DNA from 3 places in the Mesorhizobium sp. M6A.T.Cr.TU.017.01.1.1 genome. Region 1 is predicted to be linked to each of the others. Evidence: predicted binding sites of a transcription regulator. Region 1 holds the regulator's gene; each other region holds the start of a gene.
What was found. The regulator PhoB, encoded in region 1, activates phosphate uptake and scavenging genes when phosphate is short. The targets are predictions, from matches to a motif close to TGTCATNNANCTGTCAT.
Positions count from the first base shown of each region.

Region 2: a site for PhoB is predicted at 2,823-2,839, ahead of EOB36_RS14845 (LTA synthase family protein). Genes of this name have one in related genera too.
Region 3: a site for PhoB is predicted at 1,978-1,994, ahead of ppk2 (polyphosphate kinase 2). Genes of this name have one in related genera too.

Region 1 is NZ_RZTA01000003.1:31,256-36,940, forward strand. Features, by position in the region: gene pstA (phosphate ABC transporter permease PstA) at 1-347, shown strand, start outside; gene pstB (phosphate ABC transporter ATP-binding protein PstB) at 360-1,175, shown strand; gene phoU (phosphate signaling complex protein PhoU) at 1,212-1,919, shown strand; gene phoB (phosphate regulon transcriptional regulator PhoB) at 1,936-2,625, shown strand; gene EOB36_RS01550 (ROK family protein) at 2,660-3,907, opposite strand; gene xylF (D-xylose ABC transporter substrate-binding protein) at 4,175-5,215, shown strand; gene EOB36_RS01560 (sugar ABC transporter permease) at 5,361-5,685, shown strand, end outside.
Region 2 is NZ_RZTA01000038.1:46,374-52,058, forward strand. Features, by position in the region: gene EOB36_RS14820 (hypothetical protein) at 1-47, shown strand, start outside; gene EOB36_RS14825 (hypothetical protein) at 73-369, shown strand; gene EOB36_RS35150 (hypothetical protein) at 379-546, shown strand; gene fabG (3-oxoacyl-[acyl-carrier-protein] reductase) at 863-1,600, opposite strand; gene fabD (ACP S-malonyltransferase) at 1,660-2,601, opposite strand; gene EOB36_RS14845 (LTA synthase family protein) at 2,869-4,794, shown strand; gene rpsF (30S ribosomal protein S6) at 5,099-5,593, shown strand; gene rpsR (30S ribosomal protein S18) at 5,593-5,685, shown strand, end outside.
Region 3 is NZ_RZTA01000061.1:1,051-6,735, reverse strand. Features, by position in the region: gene EOB36_RS19525 (dihydrofolate reductase family protein) at 86-730, shown strand; gene ppk2 (polyphosphate kinase 2) at 969-1,889, opposite strand; gene EOB36_RS19515 (aldo/keto reductase) at 2,150-3,193, shown strand; gene EOB36_RS19510 (glycosyl transferase family 90) at 3,227-4,198, opposite strand; gene EOB36_RS19505 (hypothetical protein) at 4,403-4,561, shown strand; gene EOB36_RS19500 (DUF982 domain-containing protein) at 4,617-4,877, opposite strand; gene EOB36_RS19495 (GntR family transcriptional regulator) at 4,936-5,601, opposite strand.

The DNA.
Region 1 (5,685 bases):
AGGCGGCGCTTGGCATCGGAGCGTCCAAGGTCCAGACCGTATTCCATCACGTCCTGCCGCTGGCGATGCCGGGTATCATGACCGGCACCATCCTCGGAATGGCGCATGCGCTGGGTGAAACCGCGCCGTTGCTGATGATCGGCATGGTCGCCTTCATCGTCGACATTCCCGGTGGCTTCACCGATCCCGCGACGATCCTGCCGGTGCAGATATTCATGTGGGCCGATTTTCCTGAAGCGGGGTTCCAGCAGAAGACTTCGGCGGCGATTTTGATTTTGCTGGTATTTTTGGTCATCATGAATGCCATCGCGGTGATACTGCGCAGGCGCTTCGAGCGGCGCTGGTAAGGAGTAGAGGATATGAACATCATGACGGAAGCCAGCGTCGAGCAGAAACTGAGTAGCGGAACCAACGAGCCTTCGATCAAGATGAAGGGCGAAAAGGTCTCCGTTCATTACGGCGAGAAGCGAGCTCTGTTCGACGTGGATCTCGATGTCCGCGAGAACCAGGTGACGGCGTTGATCGGCCCATCGGGCTGCGGCAAGTCGACCTTTCTGCGTTGCTTGAATCGAATGAACGACACGATCGACATCGCGCGGGTAAGCGGCAAGATCACGCTCGACAACGAGGATGTCTACGACCCGAAAATCGATGTCGTCGAGCTGCGAGCTCGCGTCGGCATGGTGTTCCAGAAGCCGAACCCGTTTCCGAAGTCGATCTACGAAAACGTCGCCTACGGTCCGCGCATTCACGGTCTGGCCAGGAGCAAGGCGGAGTTGGACGGCATCGTCGAATCGAGCCTGAAGAAGGCCGGCCTGTTCAACGAGGTCAAGGATCGCCTGCTCGAGTCGGGCACTGGCCTTTCCGGTGGCCAGCAGCAGCGTCTGTGCATTGCGCGCGCCATCGCTGTGTCGCCGGAAGTGATCCTGATGGACGAGCCTTGTTCGGCGCTCGATCCGATCGCCACCGCCCGTGTCGAGGAACTGATTGACGAACTGCGCCAGAACTACACGATCGTCATCGTCACCCATTCGATGCAGCAGGCAGCGCGTGTGTCGCAACGCACGGCGATGTTCCATCTCGGCTATCTGGTCGAGGAGGGCGCGACCGACAAGATGTTCACCAACCCCGACGACAAGCGCACCCAGGACTACATCACCGGCCGGTTCGGCTAAGCGGTCCGGCGAATTTTCGAGCACGAGGACAGTATCATGGGTGAACATACCGTCGCATCTTTCGACGAGGAATTGGAGCACATCGACAGGCTGATCCGCGACATGGACGAGCTCGCCGCCGCGATGGTCGCAGCGTCGATCCGCGCGTTGCTTGCGTCAGACAATGCGATGGCGCAGCGCGTCGTCTCGGATGACGCCATCATGGATGCGCGGCAGCGCGAACTCGACGACAGCGCGATCACGCTGATCGCCAAGCGGCAGCCGATGGCGCAAGACCTGCGCGCCGTGGTTGGCGCAATCCGGATGGCCGGCGATCTCGAGCGCATCGGCGACCTGGCCAAGAACATAGCCAAGCGGGTCAGCGCCGTCGGGCAGAGCGCCACGCCGCGTAATCTCTCGCACGGTATCGACGCGATGGCGGATCTCGTTCTCGAGCAGCTCCGCGGCGTGGTCGAGCACTATGTGTCGCGCAACGCCGGCGCGTTGAAAGAGCTGCGCGCCGCCGACGAGAAGATCGACGTGAAATACACGGCGGTTTTTCGCGAACTCCTGACCTACATGATGGAGGACCCGCGCAACATCACCGCCTGCACGCATCTTCTGTTCTGCGCCAAGAATCTCGAGCGTATCGGCGATCATGTCACCAACATCGCCGAAAACGCCTACTATGTCGTGACCGGGCAGCAATTGCCGGCGGATCGGCCGAAGCTCGACGAAACGACGATGTCGGCGTCGGCGACATGACAGGGGTAACCGGCCGATGATCGCGCCGCGCATCATGGTGGTGGAGGACGAAGAGCCGCTGGGCGTCCTCCTTCGCTACAATCTGGAATCCGAAGGCTATCAGGTCGAGGTGGTGACGCGCGGCGACGAGGCCGAAATCCGGCTTCAGGAAAACGTGCCCGATCTTCTGGTGCTCGACTGGATGGTGCCGGCGGTTTCGGGCATCGAGCTTTGCCGTCGCCTTCGGGTGCGTCCCGAAACCGAGCGGCTGCCGATCATCATGCTGACCGCGCGCGGCGAGGAAAGCGACCGGGTGCGCGGCCTCTCGACCGGGGCCGACGACTATCTGGTCAAGCCGTTCTCGACACCGGAATTCATGGCCAGGGTCAAGGCGCTGCTGCGCCGTGCCAAGCCCGAAGTGCTGTCCAGCGTGCTGAAGGTCGGTGACATCATGCTCGATCGCGAATCGCACAGGGTCTATCGCAAGAAGAGCGAGATCCGGCTCGGGCCGACCGAATTCCGGCTGCTCGAATTCATGATGCGGCACCCGGGTCGGGTGTTCTCGCGCAGCCAGTTGCTCGACAATGTCTGGGGCGAGACGATCTACATCGACGAGCGCACGGTGGACGTCCATGTCGGCCGGCTGCGCAAGGCGGTCAACAATGGCCGCATGCCCGATGTCATCCGCACCATCCGCGGCGCGGGCTATGCGATCAGGGAAGACTGAACAGACTGCCTGAATTCAAGCTGCGTTCTTCCATTCAGGCCACGTGCTTCCTGGCCGTGCCGGACTTCCCTTGCGCGCCCGGCGCGAAAATCTCCTGGTCGACGAAGCTCAGCGCCCGCATGGCGCAGCCTTCGCGGATCAGCGGCAGCTCGTTCGGCTCGGTGTCGAAGGAAATCGAACCCGAATACTGACCGCCGGCGGTCTGAGCGATGGCCTCGCGCAGGGCCGGCTCGATCAGGTCGAAGGCGGCAGCGCTGGCGCCGACCATGGCGACCGGCGCCGGATCGATCAACGCGAACAGGCTGCCGAGCCCGAAGCCGAGCGCTTCGCCGGCCTTGCGGTAGGCTTCGCGCTCCGGTCCGTCCGTCTGGCGCGCCCGGGCCGCCAGTGCCCGCATCTCGGCGTCGCTGACATCGGCGACCGGCTCGGCGTTCTCGCTCAACTGCCTTGCATTGCGCCAGATGGCGTAGTTGCCGGCATAGGCCTCGACGCAGCCGCGCCGCCCGCAGCGGCAAAGCGCGCCGCCCGGCCGGTGGATCATGTGGCCGAATTCGCCGCCTGAGGAATGGGTGCCGGTGAACAGTTCGCCCTTCAGCACCAGCCCCATGCCGATGCCGTGGGAGAGCAGGATGGCGATGAAATCGTCGCGGTAGCGATCCGGGTCGCGCCAGCGCAGCGCCACGGCCATCATGTTGCAATCGTTCTCCATGATGGCCGGGATGCCGAACTCACGTTCCAGAATGTCGGCGAAGGCAATGTTCGTCTGCGGCGTGATCGGCGACCACAACATGGCGCGCGCATGGGAATCGGTGATGCCCTGGATCGCCAGCGCGATGCGGGCGACGCTTTGGATATTGAGATCGGGATCTTCGAGCCGGCGCCGGACGATGGCGACACATTCGTCGATCAGCTCGTCGCGCGACATGGTCAGCGTGTCCAGCCGGCGCTGTTCCTCGGCGACCACTTCTCCAGCATAATCGATGACGGCGACCGAAAGGAAATTCAGCGACAACACGACGGCCAACACCGCCGCCGCTTCCGGATTGAGGCTGAGGCCGACCTGCGGCCGGCCGCGTTTCAGCGAAACGGTCTCGCTCGCCTTGCTCTCGGTCAGGATGCCTTCCTGGATGAGGTCGGAAGAGATCGCCGATATGGTCGAATGGCTGAGGCCGGTGGTCGCGGCGATCTCGGTTCGCGACGGCTGGCCTGCCCGGCGTACGGCCGAAATCACCATCGCCCGGTTGCGCCGACGCAAATCGTCATGACGGATTCCAACCGACATCCTTTGCTTCCTCCCTCTTGCCGTGGCCGCTCATGAACCGGAAGCCGTCGGTAGCGTCCGACAAATACTGGCAGAAGCAGAAGGCCCTGTCATTGTTTATTCCGGGGCTCGAAAAAAGTCGGCAGGGACATCAAAATCCATCAGAATTGATGTTGACAGCGCTTCGGCGTTGGACCAGTATTTTTTCGAGGCTCGAAAAAATAGAGCCTTTGTGCCGGCCTTCGGGCCAGTTTGGTCGCGCCGTATCGCGGCGCAGGGAGGACTATCATGAAGAGATTCGCAGCCGCCATCCTGGCGGGGGTCGCCATGTCGCTGACGCTCGCGTCGGTCGCACAGGCGAAGGACAAGGTCATTGGCGTTTCGTGGTCGAACTTCCAGGAAGAGCGCTGGAAGACCGACGAAGCCGCCATGAAGACAGCGATCGAGGCCGCCGGCGACAAGTATATTTCCGCCGATGCGCAGTCCAATCCCGGCAAGCAGCTGACCGATGTCGAGAGCCTGATCTCGCAGGGCGCCAACGCGCTCATCATCCTTGCGCAAGATGCGTCGGCCATCGGGCCGGCGGTGCAAAAGGCGCTGGACGAAGGCATTCCGGTCGTCGGCTATGACCGGTTGATCGAGAACAAGGACGTGTTCTATCTGACCTTCGACAACCAGGAAGTCGGCCGCATGCAGGCCCGCGAAGTGTTCAAGGTGGCGCCGGAAGGCAACTACGTCTTCATCAAGGGCTCGGGCGCCGATCCGAATGCCGATTTCCTGTTCGCCGGCTCCATGGAAGTGCTCAAGGATGCCATCGACAGCGGCAAGATCAAAAATGTCGGCGAGGCGTATACCGACGGCTGGCTTCCCGCCAACGCCCAGAAGAACATGGAACAGTTCCTGACCGCTAACGACAACAAGGTCGATGCGGTGGTTGCCGCCAATGACGGCACCGCCGGTGGCGTCGTCGCGGCGCTGACGGCGCAAGGCTTGGCCGGATCCGTCCCGGTGTCCGGCCAGGACGGCGACCATGCAGCGCTGAACCGCATTGCGCTCGGCACACAGACCGTATCGGTGTGGAAGGACGCGCGAGAGCTCGGCAAGAACGCCGCCGAGATCGCCTCGCAGCTTGCCGATGGCAAGCAGATGACCGACATTGCGGGCGTCAAGGACTTCACCACGCCGGGCGGCAATGCCGTCAAGTCGCTGTTCCTGACGCCGATTGCCATCACCAAGGACAATCTCAACGTCGTCATCGACGCCGGCTGGATCAAGAAGGACGAAGTCTGCGCGGGTGTCGCCGCGGGCAGCGTTGCGGCCTGCAACTGATCTGGATCATTTCGCAAGGAAACGAACGCCGCGGCTGTCAGGCCGCGGCGTTTTTCGAGAGGCTTTCCGCTTCAAATGACCGTGGAAAGCAAATAGCATTCTGTTCCGGCATCCGCGCCAGACGGCAACCCGGTCGGAGGACATCATGACCGACACGGCATCCAACCCACCGGTCGCCCACACGGCCGAAGACCGGGCGCGCGAATCCGAGCTCAGCGCCATCGGACGGTTCCTCAAGGCAACCGAGCTCGATATACGCATGCTCGGCATGGTCGGCGCTCTGCTGGTCATCTGGGTTGGAATTCACATCCTGTCGGGTGGGCTTTTCCTCACGCCGCGCAATCTCTGGAACCTGTCGGTGCAGACCTCCTCGGTGGCGATCATGGCGACCGGCATGGTGCTGGTCATCGTGATGCGCAACATCGATCTTTCGGTGGGCTCCGTCGAAGGCGTGATCGGCATGGTGATGG
Region 2 (5,685 bases), on a different contig from region 1:
CGATGTGCAAATCGATGAAGGCCGCCGATCCGGATGCGGGCTGCTGACCGATTGTGGTCTTAAGGGGGTTAGATGCTGCGCTTCTTTTCTTATGTTTTGGTGCTAGGCCTTGGCGTAGTCGTAGGCGCATTGGGCGGCGGACTCATAGGCGAAGTCGGTGGCTCCGCGATCGGTGGAATCGGAGCGGTCTGCAGGACCATCGATACCGCGGTGGGCCAAAAGCTGATGACGCAAGAGCAGGCGAACACACTTGCAAGCTCCCTTGTCGCACAGCTTGGCCTCGACAAAGCCGATCTAAAAGCCGCAATGGCAAAGTTCGGTCCACCTGAGGAAAAGACTGCTTGCGCCATCGCTGCCGAGACGCTCTGACCGCCAGAAATGGAAATCGAAACGTTCAGTGAGCTGAATACTGTTCTTCGTGGGAAAAGAGGGGCAAAAGATGCGAAACTCGATTGCTGCAATCTTGCTTTTGATCGTCACCGCGATTTCGACAGCACTGCCGGTGCACGCAAAAGAAGTGAACCACCGATTGCCGAACGAGCATAAGGCCGGTCCTATCTTTAACGATGCGGACGCTCAGAAAAAGTGCCCTCAGGTGTGCGGAAATAGTTCCTGGTCCGGTCTGTGGCGGACTACCGTCTGGGGGACCATGTCGGTTTGTTCCTGTTCAAGAGGATCATCCGGTTCTTCTTTTCCCACCGGTCGTGAAACCTCCTGCAACGCGCCTTCGAACGAGGCTTGCGGGGGCTGTCAGGTTACCTGCCCGGCAGGTAAGCAGGCATCATGCATAGAGGGTGAGGTCCACGGGGAAACGTCGCCGGTTTGCTGGACGAACGCCAAATGTGAATGCAACTGACTTTTATCAAATCATCGCCATGCCGCCATTCACGTGGATGGTCTGGCCGGTGACATAGGCAGCTTCGTTGGAGGCGAGGTAGGCGACGGCGGAAGCGACTTCGGCGCTGGTGCCCATGCGCCGTGTCGGGATCGCCGCCATGATCGCCTCTTTCTGCTTGTCGTTGAGCTTGTCGGTCATCGCCGATTCGATGAAGCCCGGGGCGACGCAGTTGACGGTGATGTTGCGGGTGGCGATCTCCTGCGCCAGCGACTTGGAAAAGCCGATCATGCCGGCCTTGGAAGCGCAGTAATTGGTTTGGCCGGGATTGCCGGTGACGCCGACCACCGAGGTGATGTTGATGATGCGGCCGTGCCGGCGCCGCATCATCGGATGGGTGAGCTCGCGGGTCAGCCGGAACACGGCGGTCAGATTGACCTCGATCACGCTATCCCAGTCGGCGTCCGCCATGCGCACGAACAGCCCGTCCTTGGTGATGCCGGCGTTGTTGACGAGAATGTCGACACCTTCGAGATCGGCCTCGGCCTTCTGGCCGAGCGCCTTGACCTCGTCGCGGTTGGAAAGGTTGGCCGGGAACAGCTTGACCCGGTCGCCGAGCTCGGCGGCCAGCGTCTCCAGCTTTTCGACGCGGGTGCCGTGCAGGCCAACGATGGCGCCCTGCGCATGCAGCACCCGGGCGATCGCCTCGCCTATCCCTCCTGATGCGCCTGTGACGAGCGCCTTGCGGCCAGTCAATTCGAACATGTCTTGTCTCCTGATCTAAGAGAACACCCTTCACACGGGTGGGGTCAAATCGTGGCCGGTTATGCGAGCGCCGCCAATGCCGCCTCGACATCCGCCGCCGTGCCGACAGCGCCTGTGGCGATATCGCGGTTGATGCGCCGAGCCAGTCCCGACAGCACCTTGCCTGCGCCCACCTCGTAAAGCGTCGCAACGCCATTCGCGCCGAACCACTCCACCGTCTCGCGCCAGCGCACGCGGCCGGTCACCTGTTCGACCAGGCGGCGGGCGATGGCGTCGGGATCGCTGGACGGGGTGACCGACACGTTGGAGACTACAGGCACGAACGGCGCGTTCTTCGTCACCCCGGCCAGCGCCTCGCGCATGATCTCGGCCGCCGGTGTCATCAGTGCCGAATGGAAAGGCGCAGAAACTTGCAGCATCAGCGCCCGCTTGGCGCCCTTTTCCGTGCACAGCTTCGCCGCCAGTTCAACCGCCGCCCTGGCGCCGGAGATCACCAACTGGCCACCGCCATTGTCGTTGGCGATCTGGCAAACTGAATCTTTGGCCGCTTCAGCGCAGGCGGCTTCGACATCGGCCTGTTCCAGCCCGATGATCGCCGCCATGGCGCCCTCGCCGGCCGGCACTGCCGCTTGCATGGCATTGCCGCGGATACGCAAGAGCCGGGCGGCATCGGCGATCGAGACGAAACCGGCGGCAGCAAGTGCCGAATACTCGCCGAGCGAATGGCCGGCGACATAGGCGACCTTGTCCTTCAGCGAGAAGCCGCGCGATTCCATAGCCCGGATTGCGGCAAGCGACACAGCCATCAGCGCCGGCTGGGCATTGGCGGTCAGCGTCAGCGTCTCTTCCGGCCCTTCCCAGATCAGCTTCGACAGGTTTTCGCCGAGCGCGTCGTCGACCTCTTCGAAGATCTTCCGCGATTCCGGAAAGGCGTCGGCGAGGTCCTTGCCCATGCCGACAGCCTGGCTGCCCTGTCCCGGAAAGGTGAATGCGACGGCCATCTGTGGCTCCTAAGCGGCTGATTTTTCCTGCCTGTGACGCAAGGCAGGCGGGCAAGTCAAGTCCGCCATCAGCCCAACTCAGGCCGCTCCGGCTCGGCATCGCTGGCCGAGTGCCTGTTCCAAAAGGCTTTTTGTCGATCACTCATGATGAAAATCGCTCACGATTCGTTTGCTGGCTCTTCTTATTTCAGCCACAGGCGCTAGCTTTTTGTGACATATCGATGACAGCTCAATGACGCTTTTGTGTATGGTCGGGGGAATTGTAAGTTGGCAAGGACTAGGAAAGGCGCCGGCAAGGCCGCGCCACAGTTTCTGGAAGGCGATCCGGCCACCGGCTATCTGCCGGGCCGGAAATGGCCCGTTATCCGCTATGGCCTCGTCAGCCTGCTCGCTGCCGCCATTCTGGTGTTTGCGGTCGAACTGATCGTGCGCGGCGACTTTGCCGGCACCGTCGCCTTCTTCCTGCAGCCGTTCAAGCCGGGCTGGACCACCATCATCATTTTCGCGTTGATCCTCATCGGTCTCGATGCCGTGCTCGGCCGCAGCCACCAGAGCCTGATGATCGTCGCGCCGCTGACGCTGGCGCTGGCCTTTGTCGGCCATCAGAAATCGCTCTATCTCGGCGATCCGCTCTATCCGACCGATTTCTTGTATTCACGCCAGATCGTGGCGCTGATGCCGCTTCTGGTGCGCGAACGCCCGGGGACCGCCATCGCTATGGCGGTCGGCATCGTTGGCGGCCTATCGCTGCTCGTCTATGGCTGGCGACTATGGCGCCGCCGGGTACCGGCGCTCAGCCGTAAGGGCCGCCTTGCCCGGCTGACATTGACAGTGCCGCTGCTCGCCTTCTTCGTCTCAATCATGGATTACGCGACCTTCTCGTGGACGCGTGACCGGTTGCAGATCATCCCGATCATGTGGGACCAGAAGGAAAACTACGCCTCCAACGGCTTCGCGCTCGCCTTCGCGCTCAACGTGCCGATGGCCCACGTCTCGGCGCCTGCGGGCTATTCCGACAAGTCGATCGCGGCAATCGACAGGCCTGACGTGACGGTCTCCGTACCGGCCGAGAAGCCCGACGTCATCATCGTCATGAGCGAATCCTTCTGGGATCCGACCGAGTTGCCCGGCGTCACCATCACGCCCGATCCGATTCCCAATGTGCGGACGCTGCGCTCGGGCTCGATGTTCTCGCCCGAATTCGGCGGCATGACCGCCAATGTCGAGTTCGAGGCGCTGACCGGCTTTTCCAATGCCTTCCTGCCGGCCGGCAGCATCCCTTACCAGCAATATGTCCGCGCGCCGGTGCCGTCGATGGCCACGTTCCTGAAGAGCCAAGGCTATGAGACGCGCGCCATCCATCCGGGCACGAGCTGGTTCTGGAACCGCACGCCGGTCTATGCGGATTTCGGTTTCGACGACTTCAAGTCGGAGGAAAACCTGCCATATCTCGAAAAGCGCGGGCCGCTGGCCTCGGACGCGGCGATGACCGACGAGATCATCCGCGAGGCCGACGCCACCGACGATCCGTTCTTCTTCTTCGCCGTCAGCCTGCAGAACCACGGTCCCTATGAGCCGAATCGCTACTACAATCCGACCCACAAGGTGCAGGCGCCGACCAGCCAATGGGCGAAGGATTCGCTGCTGAGCTTCACAGAGGGAGCATCCGACGCCGACAAGGGCCTCGAGCGCCTTGTCGAATGGGCGAAGAACCGCCAGCGGCCGACGGTCATCGCCTTCTTCGGCGACCATCTGCCGCCGCTCGGTCCGGTCTATGTCGAAACCGGCTTCCTCAAGGACAATGTCGCGCCGCGCAAGGAGTCGCCTGACCAGATGCTGCGGCATCACCAGACGCCGCTGATCGTATGGTCGAACCGCACCGGACCGGCCGCGGAAATGGGCGCGGTAAGCCCCGCCTTCCTGCCCTACCATATCCTGACCACGGCCGGGATCAGCCACCCCTATTACACCGGCTTCCTCGGCCAGATGCGCGAGCATTACCGTGTCGTCGACCGCAATCTGCTGTTGACGCCGGCGGGCGAAGCCACGCCGGACTGGGCGCGCAAGAAGAAAATCGACCCGGCCATTCGCGATTTCCGCCTGCTGCAATACGACATGATGTTCGGCAAGCGCCACGCAGCGCCCGATTTCTTCCCGGAAACGGTGAAGAAGCTGGTCCCGCATACAAGCTAAAGCTGCCGCGCGACATGTCGTCCTTGCAGCGGCGGATTTTCGGCTCGCCCTTGCCATCCAGCCGGATTCCTGTATAGACGCCCGCAATCTGCCGGTCCTTGCTGGGGGCTGAACGGAGGGCCGGAGGTTTTTCGAAACCTTCGTGTGGGGCCAGAAGCGCTTCCGCCTCCCGTGTCTCCGCTCTCGACCGTCTCGTCATGCTCCTTTCTTCCCCGCCTCCTTTAGGGATCGGCGGGTCAGAGAAGTTGCAGAGGCTTTTGCCGCCGGGAACCGGGAGAGAAACGAAGAAAGGCAAAAGAACAATATGGCTCTTTACGAACATGTGTTTCTTGCCCGGCAGGACCTCTCGCAGCAGCAGGTCGATGCGCTTGTCGAACAGTACAAGGGCGTCATCTCAGCTAATGGCGGGTCCGTCGGCCGGGTCGAGAACTGGGGACTGAAGTCCCTCACCTACCGGGTCAACAAGAACCGGAAGGCATACTATACGCTGATGGACATCACCTGCCCGCCGGCCGCGCTCAACGAGATGGAGCGCCAGATGGGCCTGTCCGAAGATGTGCTGCGTTTCCTCACCATCAAGGTCGATGCGCATGAGGAAGGCCCGTCGGCGATGATGCAGAAGCGCGAAGAGCGCTCGGAACGCGGTGGCTTCGGCGACCGTGACCGCGGCCCGCGCTCGTTCGGCGACCGCGATCGCGGCGACCGTGGCGATCGTCCGCCGCGCAGCTTCGGTGGCGACGCCGGTGCAGACCGTGGTCCGCGCCGTCCGCGCGAAGGTGTTGAAGGGGGTGCAGAATAATGGTCGACATCAACCAGATCCCGACCCGGCGCCCGTTCCACCGCCGCCGCAAGACCTGCCCGTTCTCCGGCGCCAACGCGCCCAAGATCGAC
Region 3 (5,685 bases), on a different contig from region 1:
ATTTCAAAATACCGCTTGCAAAATGCAATCAGTATAGCTAAAAACAACTGCTTGCATTTCACAACTGGTCTCGAGGGAGGTACTCATGTCCAAGCTTCGCGTCAACGCTTTCACCCTGTCAATCGACGGCTATGGCGCCGGTCCCGACCAGGACCTGAAAGAGCCGCTGGGCGTAGGTGGGGAAGCCCTGCACAACTGGATGTTCGGCACCCGGACCTTCCGCAACATGTCTGGCGACGATCGCGGGACCACAGACACGGACGACGGGTTCGTGGCGCGCAGCTTCGAAAATGTTGGGGCGTGGATAATGGGCCGCAACATGTTCGGGCCGATCCGCGGCGAGTGGCCGGATGAAAGCTGGAAAGGCTGGTGGGGAGACAATCCACCCTACCATGTGCCGGTCTTCGTGCTCGCCCACCATCCGCGGAATCCCATCGTCATGGCGGGCGGCACGACCTTCTATTTTGTGACCGACGGTATCCACTCAGCGCTGGAAAAGGCGAAAGCAGCGGCTGATGGCAAGGATGTCCGGCTCGGCGGTGGTGTCGCCACGATCCGGCAATATCTCAGGGAAAAGCTCATCGACGACGTGCATCTGGCGATATCGCCGATGCTGCTCGGCTCCGGCGAGAACCTTTTTGCCGGCATCGACATGCTCAAGCTCGGCTACCGGTGCAGCGAGCAGGTCGCGACGCCGAATGCCACGCACGTCATCATCAAGCGCGCGTAGTCTCACTGAGGCGCAGCCCTCTGCGCCGCGATCCTTCGCGCCCCCTCTGTCCTGCCGGACATCTCCCCCACACGGGGGGAGATCGGATGTCGCGCCGGCTTTCGCCAATCATCAGCGTTGCAAGATTGGCACCGTCGGCGACGCTGCCAATCTCCCCCCTCGTGGGGGAGATGTCCGGCAGGACAGAGGGGGGCGCGAAGGAATGCCGCCCGTCCGGGTCTTTAGCAGTCCCAGATGATCAATACTTCTCCGGCACGTACAGCTCGCGCGGCAGCACCTGGCGCTCGTATTCGGGATTGAAGACGCGGTCGGGCAGCGTGATCTCTTCGTGCGGCACCTCCTCATAAGGCATCTGCTTGAGGAGATGATCGATGCAGTTCAGCCGCGCCCGCTTCTTGTCGTTACCCTCGACGATGAACCAAGGAGCTTCGGGAATGTTGGTGCGGGCGAACGTTTCTTCCTTGGCCTTGGTGTACTGCTCCCAGCGCACGCGCGACTGCAGGTCCATCGGCGAGAGCTTCCACTGCTTCATCGGATCATGGATGCGCATCTGGAAGCGCATCTGCTGCTCCTCGTCGGTGATGGAGAACCAGTATTTGACCAGCGTGACGCCGGAACGGACGAGCATGCGCTCGAACTCCGGCACGTCGCGGAAGAACTCCTCGACCTGATCCGGTTCGGCAAATCCCATCACCCTTTCGACGCCAGAGCGGTTGTACCATGAGCGGTCGAACAGCACGATCTCGCCGCCTGCCGGCAGATGCGGGACGTAGCGCTGGAAATACCATTGCGATTTCTCGCGCTCGGTCGGCGCCGGCAGTGCTACGACGCGGCAGATGCGCGGATTGAGCCGCTGGGTGATGCGCTTGATGACGCCACCCTTGCCGGCCGAGTCGCGGCCCTCGAAAACCACCACCAGCTTCTTCTTGTGGTAAGCCACCCAGGACTGCAGCTTGATCAATTCGGATTGCAGCGTGATCAGGTCGCGAAAATACTGCATGCGATCCATCGAGGGCGGATGCGCGTTCTTGTAGATCTTGGCGATTTCCAGCGACAGCGCGGGTTCCGACATTTCCAGCTCGTAGTCTTCGTCGAGCGTGTCGGCTAGCTCCGCTTCCAGCCAATCCCTGGCAGGAGAATTCTGTTTTGCTTCGGTCATTTATGCTGCTCCGCGTGCACGCCCGTGTCGGCGTCCGGCCTGCCGGCCGAGATCGAACACCTTGAGCCGACTTGCATACAGGCCGGCAATGACGGTTTTATTGCAGCCGGCTCGTGCGCCGGTCACCCAAAACGGTAAGATGTGATCGATCCGCCTTCCATGGCATGGGCGACAAGCTGCATGAATTGTCCTACAAATGCCAGGCTCCTTCGGGCAGCCTTCGAAGCACCGCCTTCTCAACGCAATTGCGAGGATCTGACATGGAATACCGCACTCTCGGCCGTTCCGGGCTGAAGGTTTCGACGCTCACCATGGGCACCATGACTTTTGGCGGCGCCGGCGCATTTTCGGCGGTCGGCAAGACCGATCTCGACGAGGCGCGCCGGATGATCGACCTCTGCATCGATTCCGGCATCAATCTCATCGACACCGCCAATGTCTATTCGAACGGGCTTTCGGAGGAGATCATCGGCGAAGCGCTCGGCGGCAAACGCAAGGGCGATGTGCTGATCGCCTCCAAGGCGCGCATGCGGATCGGCGATGGCCCCAACGACGAAGGGCTGTCGCGCTACCATCTGATCCGCGAGTGCGAGAAAAGCCTGAAGCGCCTCAGGACCGATGTCATCGACATCTATTTCCTGCACGAATGGGACGGCACGACGCCGCTCGAGGAAACCATCGCCGCGCTCGACACGCTCGTTAGCCAGGGCAAGGTCCGCTATGTCGGCTGTTCCAACTATTCCGGCTGGCAAGTGATGAAGGCACTGGGGATCAGCGATCGCCAGCACCAGCCGCGCTTCGTCACCCAGCAGATCCACTACACGCTGGAAGCGCGCGAAGCCGAATATGAATTGTTGCCGATCTCGGTCGACCAGGGGCTTGGCGTGCTGGTGTGGAGCCCGCTTGCCGGTGGATTGCTGTCCGGCAAATATCACCGCGACCAGGCCACCTCCCGTCAGCTCAGCGGCTGGAAGGAACCGCCGATCCGCGACGAGGACCGGCTGTGGCGGATCGTCGACGTGCTTGCCTATATCGGCAAGAACCATGGCGTGTCGGCAGCGCAGGTGGCGCTTGCCTGGCTGCTCGGCCGGCCGGCCGTTAGCTCGCTGGTGATCGGCGGCCGAACCGAAGCGCAGTTCAAGGACAATATCGCCGCCGCCAGCCTGGTGCTTACCAGCGAGGAGCGCGCACGCCTGGACGCTGTGAGCAGGCCTGCTGTTCTCTACCCCTATTGGCACCAGCAGTTCACCGCAAAAGACCGGTTCGGTCCGGCCGATCTGGTCCTCGACCGGGATGCTATCTGACAGGGTCCGGATCAGGTCGAAGATCGCCGCGGGCTAGCCCGAGATAAAACGCCAGACCTCGGGATCAGGCTCGATCTGGCCGCTGAGCACGAAATATTTGTAGAGCACGAGCAAGCAGATCGCCTGCTCGGCCCGCTCATCGGCGAACTTGCGGCAATAGGCGTTGGCCGCGGCAACGATGCGTTCGGCCTCAGGCGGATGCTTCTCGAGATACTGCACCCGCTCGGCGAGGTCCGAGAAATCCGGTTCGAGCGGCACATAGTGGACACCAGCCACGAGTTCGCTTTCGCCGAACCATGTCTCGTATGTCGGCGGCGGCATCAGGCACAGCGAATTCGAGCTCATGATCCATTTGAGATTGGTCGCCACATCGTTGCCCTCGAGCGAAATGATGTAGCGGTAGCGCCGCTGCTGATCGATGCTCAAATAGGGCTTGCGATATTCCGGCGCTGCCGTCGGCTTGGGCGTGCCGACATCGCAAAAGGGCAGATCGCGCGCGGCCTCCAGAAGCAAGGTCCGTATCGGATTGTTGAGCTCGCCGCGCCAGACGGCGACCGGAAGCTTGTCCGCGAAGGCAACATCGTCGGCGGGCATGTGGAAGTGGCGGAACTTGTTGAGCTTGAACAGGACCCCGTTCCTGTTGTCGCCGGCGATCGGCCGATCCTTGACGATCGACGGCATGGCAGGCACCTCGATGACGTCGCCGAATTCGAGGTCGATGCGCAAATCGGGATCGAAGTAGCGGGTGAATTCCTTCAGATCGTAGTAATACATGCTCCGGTCTGTCGGCAGCCGGCTGACCGGCACGGCATCGGCGCTCGGCGCGAAAGCGTCCTGCAGCCTGTTGTAATAGTTGAGACGCGCGCGGATCGACCCGTCCGAAAGCCTGGCCCGATCGAGCAGCCCGCCGAGCCTGCGGCGGAACAGCGCCTGCGGCGCGATATCGCGCATGGCATTGCGCGCATAGTAGAATAGCTTCTGTGCGTTTCTTTGAAGCGTGGCCATCGGTCACTTGGTAAAAACAGGTGAGCTTGTTATTTGTACCCCGGTCTCTCCTACACCATTGTGCCAGCCATCTTGCAAGCCCGGAACCGCGTGCAGCCGGCTTGCCGGCTATGTATGGAGCCGATCGGCCTTTGCGGTGTTGTGTTTGCAGCCCAATGCTCCTAGGCAGGGCTAACAACCTTCAGCATTGCGAAAGGAAGAGATATGGCGCGAGCACCGAATTACGGCCAGGAACGCAAGGAACGCGACCGGCAGAAGGCCGCCAAGAAGGCGGAAAAGCAGGCGGCCAAGGTCGCAGCCAAGGAACGTTCGAAGCCCGAGGACGAGACCACCTCCGAGACCGAAACGGAAACGGCAGAGTAAACGGCGTCCGGCCCGCGAGGTGGATCGGATTTGGCCTAGGAATCCCGCTGCGTCTTCAGGCCGGCGCCTTGTCGCTGACGAAAACGTTCACTTCGCGCGCGGCGGCTATGAAGGCGCGCCTCGCGATCATGGCCGGTTTGTCGCCGGCCAACGCATCATGGCAGGCCTGCAGCGCTTCGCGATGCTTTGGACTGCGCTTGCCGGGCCAGTTGTTGAGGAGGTAATCGGAAGCCTCGCGGGCCGTACGCAAGAGCTGAGTGGTTCCCTCCGCGCCCGACTTGACGGTCACGGGTGTTTCAAATCGGTTGTTTTCCATCGCCGCTCTTACGCCATCGGCGCCCGCGAAGCGAGGGCGAAAGTGGTTGCCTCGGCAATCAGGCCGCGACGACGGCAAATCCCCTGGCACGCAGGCCGCGCCGGTCGTTGTGCAGCGATGTCACCAGCCGGTCGCGGCTGCCGACGATATGGGCCGAAAGCCGACGTGCTGCCTCATCGGCATCGCCAGTCCGAACCGCTGCCAGAATGGCATGGTGCTCGGCCCAGGCGCGGCCGAGTGCCGCCTCGTCGCGCACCTCCAGCCAACGGGCGCGCGACAGGCGTGTCATGGCATCACGGACCGCCCTGAACAGGAACTCGTTGCCGGACAGCCGTGCCAGCTCGATGTGAAAATCCATGCCGACGCGGTGCCATTCCTCGCGCGGGGTGCCGGCGTCGCAGGAATCCAGCATTGCCTCGATGATTTCGACGGCGGTCCTGTCCTCCAAGGCACAAGTCAGCCGGAGCGCCGCGACCTCTACCGCCTCGCGATAAACGGCGATCTGCTCGAGCTCGGCGAGGTTGATGGGCGACACCGTCCAGCCGCGCCCGTCGCGGCAGACCAGACCTTCCGTTTCGAGCCGCAGCAATGCTGCCCGGACCGGCGTGCGCGAGGCGCCGAAGCGGCTTTCGATCCAGCGTTCCGTCAGCCGCTCGCCCGGACCGACCTCGAGGCCGAGGATCATCTCGCGAAGCCCAGTTTCGACATTCTGCATCTGCGACATTGCGGTTTCCGAATTTCTGGCAGTTTTTGCTGGCGATCGGCTCGCCTGCCATCGTTTGCCGGTCACGTTTGAGATGGCCGCATT